Regions from separate parts of the Martinezella sp. CNPSo 3890 genome, predicted to be linked through region 1. Evidence: predicted binding sites of a transcription regulator. Region 1 holds the regulator's gene; the other holds the start of a gene.
What was found. The regulator PhoB, encoded in region 1, activates phosphate uptake and scavenging genes when phosphate is short. The targets are predictions, from matches to a motif close to TGTCATNNANCTGTCAT.
Positions count from the first base shown of each region.

Region 2: the regulator PhoB is predicted to act here: its motif matches at 1,690-1,706, upstream of AC13RC_RS14535 (acetoacetate decarboxylase).

Region 1 covers NZ_JBXSOR010000001.1:24,876-29,317, reverse strand. Annotated here, with positions in the region: gene AC13RC_RS00155 (aspartate aminotransferase family protein) at 1-1,189, opposite strand, end outside; gene AC13RC_RS00150 (GcrA family cell cycle regulator) at 1,614-2,141, shown strand; gene phoB (phosphate regulon transcriptional regulator PhoB) at 2,231-2,914, opposite strand; gene phoU (phosphate signaling complex protein PhoU) at 2,946-3,659, opposite strand; gene pstB (phosphate ABC transporter ATP-binding protein PstB) at 3,710-4,442, opposite strand, start outside.
Region 2 covers NZ_JBXSOR010000004.1:390,574-395,015, reverse strand. Annotated here, with positions in the region: gene ppk2 (polyphosphate kinase 2) at 1-674, opposite strand, end outside; gene AC13RC_RS14540 (3-hydroxybutyrate dehydrogenase) at 771-1,559, opposite strand; gene AC13RC_RS14535 (acetoacetate decarboxylase) at 1,766-2,512, shown strand; gene AC13RC_RS14530 (patatin-like phospholipase family protein) at 2,551-3,708, shown strand; gene AC13RC_RS14525 (CGNR zinc finger domain-containing protein) at 3,822-4,442, opposite strand.

The DNA.
Region 1 (4,442 bases):
TCTTGGTGCGGGCAGCGCGCGCACGCTCGGCGGCACGCTCCAGGCGGGCAAGACCTTCGCGTGCTTCTTCGGCGGTGACGACCAGCGGCGGCAGAAGGCGGATGACGTTATCGCCGGCCGGCACGCCGAGCAGATGCTCGGCACGGATAGCCTGCAGCAGCTCTGCCTGCGGAATGGCCGCCTTGATGCCGAGCATCAGACCTTCGCCGCGAACGTCCTCGATGATGTCAGGAAAACGATCCTTGAGCGAGGCGAGCCCCTGGCGGAAGACCAGCGAGACATCGCGCACATGCTGCAGGAAGCCTTCGGCAAGCACGATATCGAGAACGGCATTTCCGACCGCCATAGCAAGCGGATTGCCGCCATAGGTCGAGCCGTGCGTGCCCGCCTTCATGCCTGAGGCGGCTTCTGCCGTCGCAAGGCATGCACCGAGCGGGAAACCGCCGCCGATGCCCTTGGCGACAGCCATGATATCAGGCTTGATGCCGGCCCATTCATAGGCGAAGAGCTTGCCAGTGCGGCCGACGCCACACTGTACTTCGTCGAGGATCAGCAGCAGGCCATGTTCGTCGCAGATCTCACGCAGCCCGCGCAGGAATTCGTTGGTGGCCGGACGGATGCCGCCCTCGCCCTGGACCGGCTCGATCAGGATTCCGGCCGTCGCATCCGTGATGGCGGCGCGCACGGCATCGAGATCGCCGAATTGTACCTGATCGAAACCCGGTGCCTTGGGTCCGAAGCCCTCGATATACTTCTCCTGGCCGCCTGCGGCGATGGTCGCGATGGTGCGGCCGTGGAAGGCGCCCTCGAAGGTGATGATGTGGAACTTTTCGGGATGCCCCTTGGCGAATTGATAGCGCCGCGCCGTCTTGATGGCGCATTCCAGCGCCTCGGCGCCCGAATTGGTGAAGAATACCTTGTCGGCGAAGGTCGCTTCCGTCAGCCGCTTCGACAGCTTCTCCTGACCTGGCACCTCGTAGAGGTTCGACAGGTGCCAGACCTTGTCGGCCTGGGCCTTCAATTCGGCGACGAGATGAGGATGGGCGTGACCGAGCGAGTTGACCGCGACGCCGGCTGCGAAATCGAGGTAGCGCTCGCCATTTTCGGTGACCAGCCAGACGCCCTCGCCTCGCTCGAACCGTAACGGAGCGCGCATATAGGTGTCATAAAGCGGCGTGGTCTCGGCCATGGCCATATCTCCTGATCACAACTTTAAGGACCGATCGCTTCGATTTGATGAAACGGGTCCGAAAAAATCAAAAATGCCGCCTTGCGGCGGCCTGGGCACTATTGATGTTTTGCACCGCGATGTCAACAAAACTGGCGTTTTAGCAGTTGCGAGAAAGCGCTTGCCGGCAAAAGAGATGGGTTGGGCGGCGCCTATGGCAGAAATGCCACGCCCGGACAGCAAGTTGGGGAAAACCTCGAAATCGATTCCTCAAGATTCCCGCGACTCTTGTCACGGAGTCAGCCTCACACTAGGTTAAAAAGCAATTGCTAGACTGCATGCGGCGGAACTAGTCACCACAATTTTAGAGCGTTTCGCGCCTCGTTCCCATGCGAGGCAATGGTGAGGGATTCTGCCATCGGAAACGCGACAGCGGAGACAGGGCATGAATTGGACAGACGAACGCGTCGAGAAGCTGAAAAAGCTATGGTCCGAAGGGTTGAGCGCCAGCCAGATCGCTGCGCAGCTCGGTGGCGTGAGCCGTAATGCCGTTATCGGCAAGGTGCACCGCCTGAACCTTCCTGGCCGAGCGAAGGCCGGCGGCACGGCAACCGCGACGCGCACGCCAAAGCGCAGTGCCGCGGCTCCTCGCGCAACGACCTACGGCTCGCGCGTCGCTACCCGCACCGTGGTCGCCCGCCAGCAGGGCGCAACCATGCTGAAGGAAGAGATCGAGATCGATTCCGTCAATGAAATTCAGTATCGCCCGGCATCGAACGTCGTCGTTCCGATCTCCCGCCGCCTCGGCCTGACGGAGCTGACGGAACGCACCTGCAAATGGCCGGTCGGGGACCCGCTGAAGGACGACTTCCACTTCTGCGGCAATGACAGCCCGGATTCGTCGCCCTACTGCACCTATCATCAGCGCATGGCCTACCAGCCAGTGCATGACCGCCGCCGCAACAACGGCTGAAAGTTACCGCAAGACAAAGAGAAACGGGCCCCTCGAGGCCCGTTTTTCTATTTCCGCCGCTATTTAGTAACACCCGAGCGGCAAGCCGCTCAGGCTTCCATGGAATAGCCCGCGCCGCGAACGGTGCGGATGACATCCTGCATATTGGAGAAATTGAGCGCCTTGCGCAGACGGCCGACATGGACGTCGACAGTGCGTTCATCGACGTAGATATCGTGCCCCCATACGCCATCGAGCAGCTGCGAACGCGAGAAGACGCGGCCTGGCGAAGACATCAGGAACTCCAGCAGGCGGAATTCTGTCGGCCCCAGCCGGACTTCGCGGCTCTTGCGGTGGACGCGATGGGTTTCGCGGTCCAGCTCGATATCGCCGCAACGCAGCACCGTGGAGAGAACCTCCGGGCGGGCGCGCCGCAGCATCGCCTTGACGCGGGCCATCAGCTCCGGCGTCGAGAACGGCTTGACGACGTAATCGTCCGCGCCGGTCGAAAGTCCGCGCACGCGCTCGCTTTCCTCGCCGCGGGCCGTCAGCATGATGATCGGCAGGCGCTCCGTCTCCGGCCGCATACGCAGCCGGCGGCAGAGCTCGATGCCGGACACGCCGGGGAGCATCCAGTCGAGGATCAGGAGATCGGGGATGCGCTCCTGGAGACGCAGCTCGGCCTCATCGCCTCTGAGGATGGTGTCGACCTCGAAGCCTTCGGCCTCAAGATTGTAGCGCAGCAGAACGCTAAGCGCTTCCTCGTCTTCTACAACAGCAACTCTCGGAACCATGCGCCTATGGTCTCCTTTCTTCGCTTCCAGATTATTCCGTCACTGCGCCGACGGTGTTGGCGGTATCGTCCTTCGGGCGCTCGCCTTCCGGCTGAGCACCGGTCGCCATGTAATAGATCGTCTCGGCGATGTTGGTGGCATGGTCGCCGATGCGCTCGATGTTCTTGGCGCAGAAGAGAAGATGCGTGCAGGTGGTGATGTTGCGCGGATCTTCCATCATGTAGGTCAGCATCTCGCGGAAGAGCGAGGTGTACATGGCGTCGATTTCCTCGTCGCGTTCGCGGATCGACACGGCCTTGTCCGGCGAGCGGGTGGCGTAGACATCAAGAACTTCCTTGAGCTGGCTCAGTGCCAGTTCGGAGAGGTGTTCGATGCCACGAGCGAGACGACGCGGCACGCCCGTGCCCTGAACGGCGATGACGCGCTTTGCGGTATTCTTGCCGAGATCACCGACGCGCTCCAGATCGGAGGCGATGCGGATCGAGCCCATGATTTCGCGCAGGTCCGCTGCCATCGGCTGACGACGAGCGATGGTGACGATCGCCTTGTCACCAACTTCGCGCTCGGCATGGTCGAGAACGACGTCGTCGGAGATGACCTTCTGGGCCAGGGCCGCGTCGCTGTTGACGAGAGCGCGTACGCTGTCGCTAACCATCTGCTCGGCCAGGCCGCCCATTTCGGCAATGCGGCGCGTCAGAAACTTCAGGTCTTCGTCATAGGCAGAGAGAATGTGAGTGGAGACCATTTTTCTATCCTCAAGTGAACTGTGTGAAAGGAGCCGCGCGCCTGCCATCATCAACCAAAACGGCCCATGATGTAATCCTGCGTGCGGAAATCGTCGGGATTGGTGAACATCTTATCGGTGTCGTTCTCCTCGACCAGGTGGCCGAGATGGAACATTGCGGTACGCTGCGAGACGCGGGCGGCCTGCTGCATGGAATGCGTCACGATGACGATGGTGAAATTCTCCCGAAGCTCGTGGATGAGATCCTCGACCTTGGCGGTTGCGATCGGATCGAGCGCCGAGCACGGCTCGTCCATCAGGATCACCTCGGGGCTGACCGCGACGGCGCGCGCGATGCAGAGGCGCTGCTGCTGGCCGCCCGACAGGCTCGTGCCGGCGTCATGGAGCCGATCCTTCACCTCACCCCATAGACCGGCCTTCTGCAGACTGGTTTCGACGATATGCTCGAGATCGGCCTTTGAGCGATGCAGGCCATGGATGCGCGGGCCGTAGGCGACGTTCTCGTAGATCGACTTCGGAAACGGGTTGGGCTTCTGGAAGACCATGCCGACGCGGGCGCGCAATTCCACGACATCGATGCTGTCGTCGTAGACATCCTGATCGTCGAGCGTGATCTTGCCGGTGACGCGGCAGGTCTCGATGGTATCGTTCATGCGGTTGAGGCAGCGCAGGAAGGTGGACTTGCCGCAGCCGGATGGGCCGATCAGAGCCGTCACCGTATTGGCGCGGATCTTCAGATTGACGTCGAAGAGCGCTCGCTTGTCGCCGTAGAACACAGAAACG
Region 2 (4,442 bases), on a different contig from region 1:
TCCCAATGCACGCGGCTCTGCAGGTCCATCGGCGACAGTTTCCACTGCTTCAGCGGATCCTGGATGCGCATGTTGAAGCGGAATTCCTGCTCTTCATCGGTGATCGAGAACCAGTATTTGATGAGGATGATGCCGGAGCGAACCAGCATGCGCTCGAAATCCGGCACGGAGCGGAAGAACTCCTCCAATTCCTCCGGCGAGCAGAAGCCCATGACGCGTTCGACGCCGGCGCGGTTATACCAGCTGCGGTCGAACAGCACCATTTCGCCCGCGGTCGGCAGGTGCGCTGTATAGCGCTGGAAGTACCATTGATGCCGTTCGCGCTCGGTCGGTGCCGGCAATGCGACGACGCGGCAGACGCGCGGATTGAGGCGCTGCGTGACGCGCTTGATGGCGCCGCCCTTGCCCGCGGAATCGCGCCCTTCAAACAGCACGACGACCTTCAGCTTCTTGTATTGGACCCAGTCCTGCAGGCGCACGAGCTCGTGCTGAAGCCGGAAAAGTTCGCGGAAATAGACGCGGCGGTCGAGCGTCGCCTCACCTTCGCTGATAAGGCCTTCTGCGACCAGTTCGTCCAGCCGGTCCTCTTCGAGCTGCATCTCCAGCTCTTCGTCGAAGCTGTCGACGATCTCATCCTTGATACGGCTGAGCGGGTCCTGGGTTTCGTCGGTCATTGTGCGCCTCCTGCTCTGTTTTCATGTTGATGCTGCAGCCCTGGGCTGCTGAGAGCCGGCACGGTGCTCAAGCATGTGCCGGCTATGGCTTCCGTGTTATTCGGCGGTCCAGCCGCCATCGACGGAAAGCGTCGTGCCGGTAATCTGCTTGGCGGCGTCACTGCACAGGAACACCGCGATAGCGGCTACTTCGTCGACGGTTACGAACTCCTTCGTCGGCTGGGCGGCCAGCAGCACGTCATGCTTGACCTGCTCTTCCGTCATGTTGCGCGCCTTCATGGTCTCGGGGATCTGCTTTTCGACGAGCGGCGTCCAGACATAGCCGGGCGCTATGGAGTTGACGGTCACGCCGTTCTGAGCGGCTTCGAGGGCGATGGTCTTGGTGAGACCGGTAATGCCGTGCTTGGCCGAAACATAGGCCGATTTGAAAGGCGAGGCGACCAGCGCATGTGCCGAGGACGTATTGATGATGCGGCCCCATTTGCGCGCCTTCATGCCGGGAATGGCGGCCTTGATGGCGTAGAAGGCAGCAAGCAGATTGATGCGGATAATCGCCTCCCATTTGTCGTCGGGAAACTCCTCGATCGGGGCGACGAACTGGATGCCGGCATTGTTGACTAGGACGTCGAGGCTGCCGAAGGCTTCTTCGGCTTCACGCACCATCGATGTCACTTCCTCGCCATTCATCATGTTGGCGCCGGAATAGCGGCACTTCACGCCGAAATCGGCTTCGATCGCCGCGCGCTCCTTTTCGATCGCATCGGCGTCCCCGAGGCCGTTGATCGTGATGTTCGCGCCCTCGGCGGCAAAGGCGCGGGCGATCGCAAGCCCGATACCGCTCGTCGAACCGGTGACCAGCGCATTCTTCGAAGTCAACGAACCCATGATGCAACTCCTGCAATCTCTATGACATGGTTGGGTAGAGGGAAATGCTCAAGATGAGCGCACACTGCCAGCCTGATATGTCGCTTTGATAACAGCGCGGTTTTGCCTCGCGGCGCTGCCAATCATTGGCTGACACTTCACTGTCATGCAACCGTGCAAGTTTTCGCTCTGGCGCCCGGCGATTTCCTCCAACGACGGACAATACGATGAAGGTCGAAGACATTCTGAAGCATGCCTATGCGATGCCGCTGACCAATCCTTCCTATCCTCCAGGGCCTTATCGGTTCTTCGATCGCGAATATATCATCATCACCTATCGCACCACGCGCGAGGCGCTTGAAGCGGTCGTGCCGGCGCCGCTCGAAATCGACGAACCGCTGGTGAAATACGAATTCATCCGCATGCCCGATTCCACTGGCTTTGGTGATTACACCGAGACCGGACAGGTCATCCCCGTGACCTATCGCGGACAAAAGGGTGGCTATGTCCACTCCATGTATCTCGATGACGATGCGCCGATCACCGGCGGCCGCGAAATCTGGGGCTTTCCGAAGAAGCTTGCCAATCCGAAGATCGTCAACGAAGGCGAAGTCATCGTCGGCACGCTGCATTACGGCAGCGTTCTCTGCGCCACGGGCACGATGGGTTACAAACACAAGCCGATCGACCAGGGACCGCTTCTAGCAGCTCTCTCGGAACCGAATTTCCTGATCAAGATCGTGCCGCATGTCGATGCCACGCCGCGTATCTGCGAGCTCGTGCGCTACTATCTGACCGATATCACCATCAAGGAAGCCTGGACTTCGCCGGCTGCCCTCGATCTTCGGCCGCATGTCATGGCCGACGTCGCGCGACTGCCCGTGCTGGAAGTGGTTTCGGCGGTTCATTTTACCGCCGATCTGACGCTCGGGCTAGGCGAAGTCGTTCACGACTATCTCGCCGAGCGCAGGTAGCCGAAAGCCTTATTGTTAGACCATACTGGAGACGGATCGTGCTCGAACGAAATATCAAGGCGGTAGCGCCGACCATCCCGGAAATAGCCGCGCAATATGATCGCGTTGCCCTGGTCTTCCAGGGTGGCGGTGCGCTCGGCGCCTATCAGGCCGGCGTCTATCAGGCGCTTGCCGAAGCGGGATGCGAACCGACCTGGCTCTCGGGCGTCTCCATCGGCGCAGTCAATGCCGCGATCATCGCCGGCAACGAGCCGGGCCGGCGGTTGCAGCGTCTGGAGCAGTTCTGGCAGATCATCTCCGGCCGCAAGATCTGGGCCTATACGCCGGAAGGCGATTTCTTCCGCGATATCCGTAATCGCACCAGTTCCTGGATGACGATGACCATGGGCCAGCCCGGCTTCTTCAAGCCGCGCTTTCCCAACCCATGGTTCGAGCTGCCGGGAGCCGAGGGGGCAACCAGCTTCTACGATTCCGCGGAGTTGAAGAAGACGCTGGAAATGCTGATCGACTTCGACGTGTTGAACGATGGCAAGAAGCGCTTCAGCGTCGGCGCGGTGAATGTCCGCACCGGTAATTTCGTCTATTTCGACACCGACAAAGTGCGCATCGGCCCCGAGCATATCATGGCGAGCGGCGCCCTGCCGCCGGCCTTGCCGTCCATCCGGATCGAAGGCGAATATTACTGGGACGGCGGCATCGTTTCGAATACGCCGCTGCAATATCTGCTCGATCAGGAAGAGGACCGCAGCTCGCTCGTCTTCCAGGTGGATCTTTTCAGCGCCCGCGGCGTCCTGCCGCGCAGCATGCCGGACGTGCTCTCGCGCCACAAGGACATCATGTATTCGAGCCGCACGCGGCAGAACACCGACAATTTCAAACGCATCCACGGGCTGAAGATGAAGCTCCTGAGCGCCCTAAAGCGCGTCCCGAAGGATCAGCTGACCGCGGAAGAGGAAGAGCTAATTGCCGATTATTCCGATGCCGGCGTCGTCAATATCGTGCACCTGATCTATCAGCACAAGAACTACGAAGGTCACGCCAAGGACTATGAGTTCTCCGGCACGTCGATGCGCGAGCATTGGGACATGGGCCTTGAAGATACCAAGCGCACGCTGCGCCATACCGACTGGCTGCTGCCACCCTTCAGCGATGATGCCGTCGCCATTCACGATCTTCACAGGGAAGATCCGGCCTGAGCCAATGGTGTTCTCGGCTCGACTCTGGTGATATCGGGCAGGAGCGAGCTGCGCTTAGCTTCAGCCGTAATTCATGCTTCCAGCAAAATGCCTGTCTTTTTGCAGGACTGGCGTCAGCTTTGCTTGAGCCGATGTCGATGGGCCGCCTGCTTGGAGCGATTGCCGCACATCGCCATGCTGCACCAGCGTCTGCGGCGCCCGCGCGTATGGTCAACGAACATCAGGGTGCATGCATGGCCTTCGCAGGCCTTCACATCGGAAAAATCTTCCGTGCAGACGAAACGTCCCAGCGCTTCACCGATCGGTAATAGCAGCGATTCCGGTGAGCGCCATTTCCGCATCGGCTGAAGGCAGAGTTCGCGATCTTCGCCCGGCTTTCTTGTGACAATCCGGCTAAAACCTTCATCGCGTTCCAGCAGACGGTTCAGCGGTTCCAGATCGTTCAAGGCCTCTGATGCCAGCGGCTTTCCCCTATGGGAGTTTACGAAAGTTCTGAACCACTCACGCAGGCTTCTTGCCTGGTCGGCGACTTTGTCGAGTTCGCCCGGCAGCGCCTGCTTGCGCATGGCGACAAGCGTTTCCCGCGGCACTAGGCCGGCCTGTTCCAGCCAGCGCAGCAGACCCTCTCCATCGTCAATCCAGTCGATCGGCACATCCGCCGGCGTTGCGACCGAATTGAGGAAATCCAGTCCGAGCGTGTCGCCAACGAAGATGGCGGGTGAACGGCTGTCCAT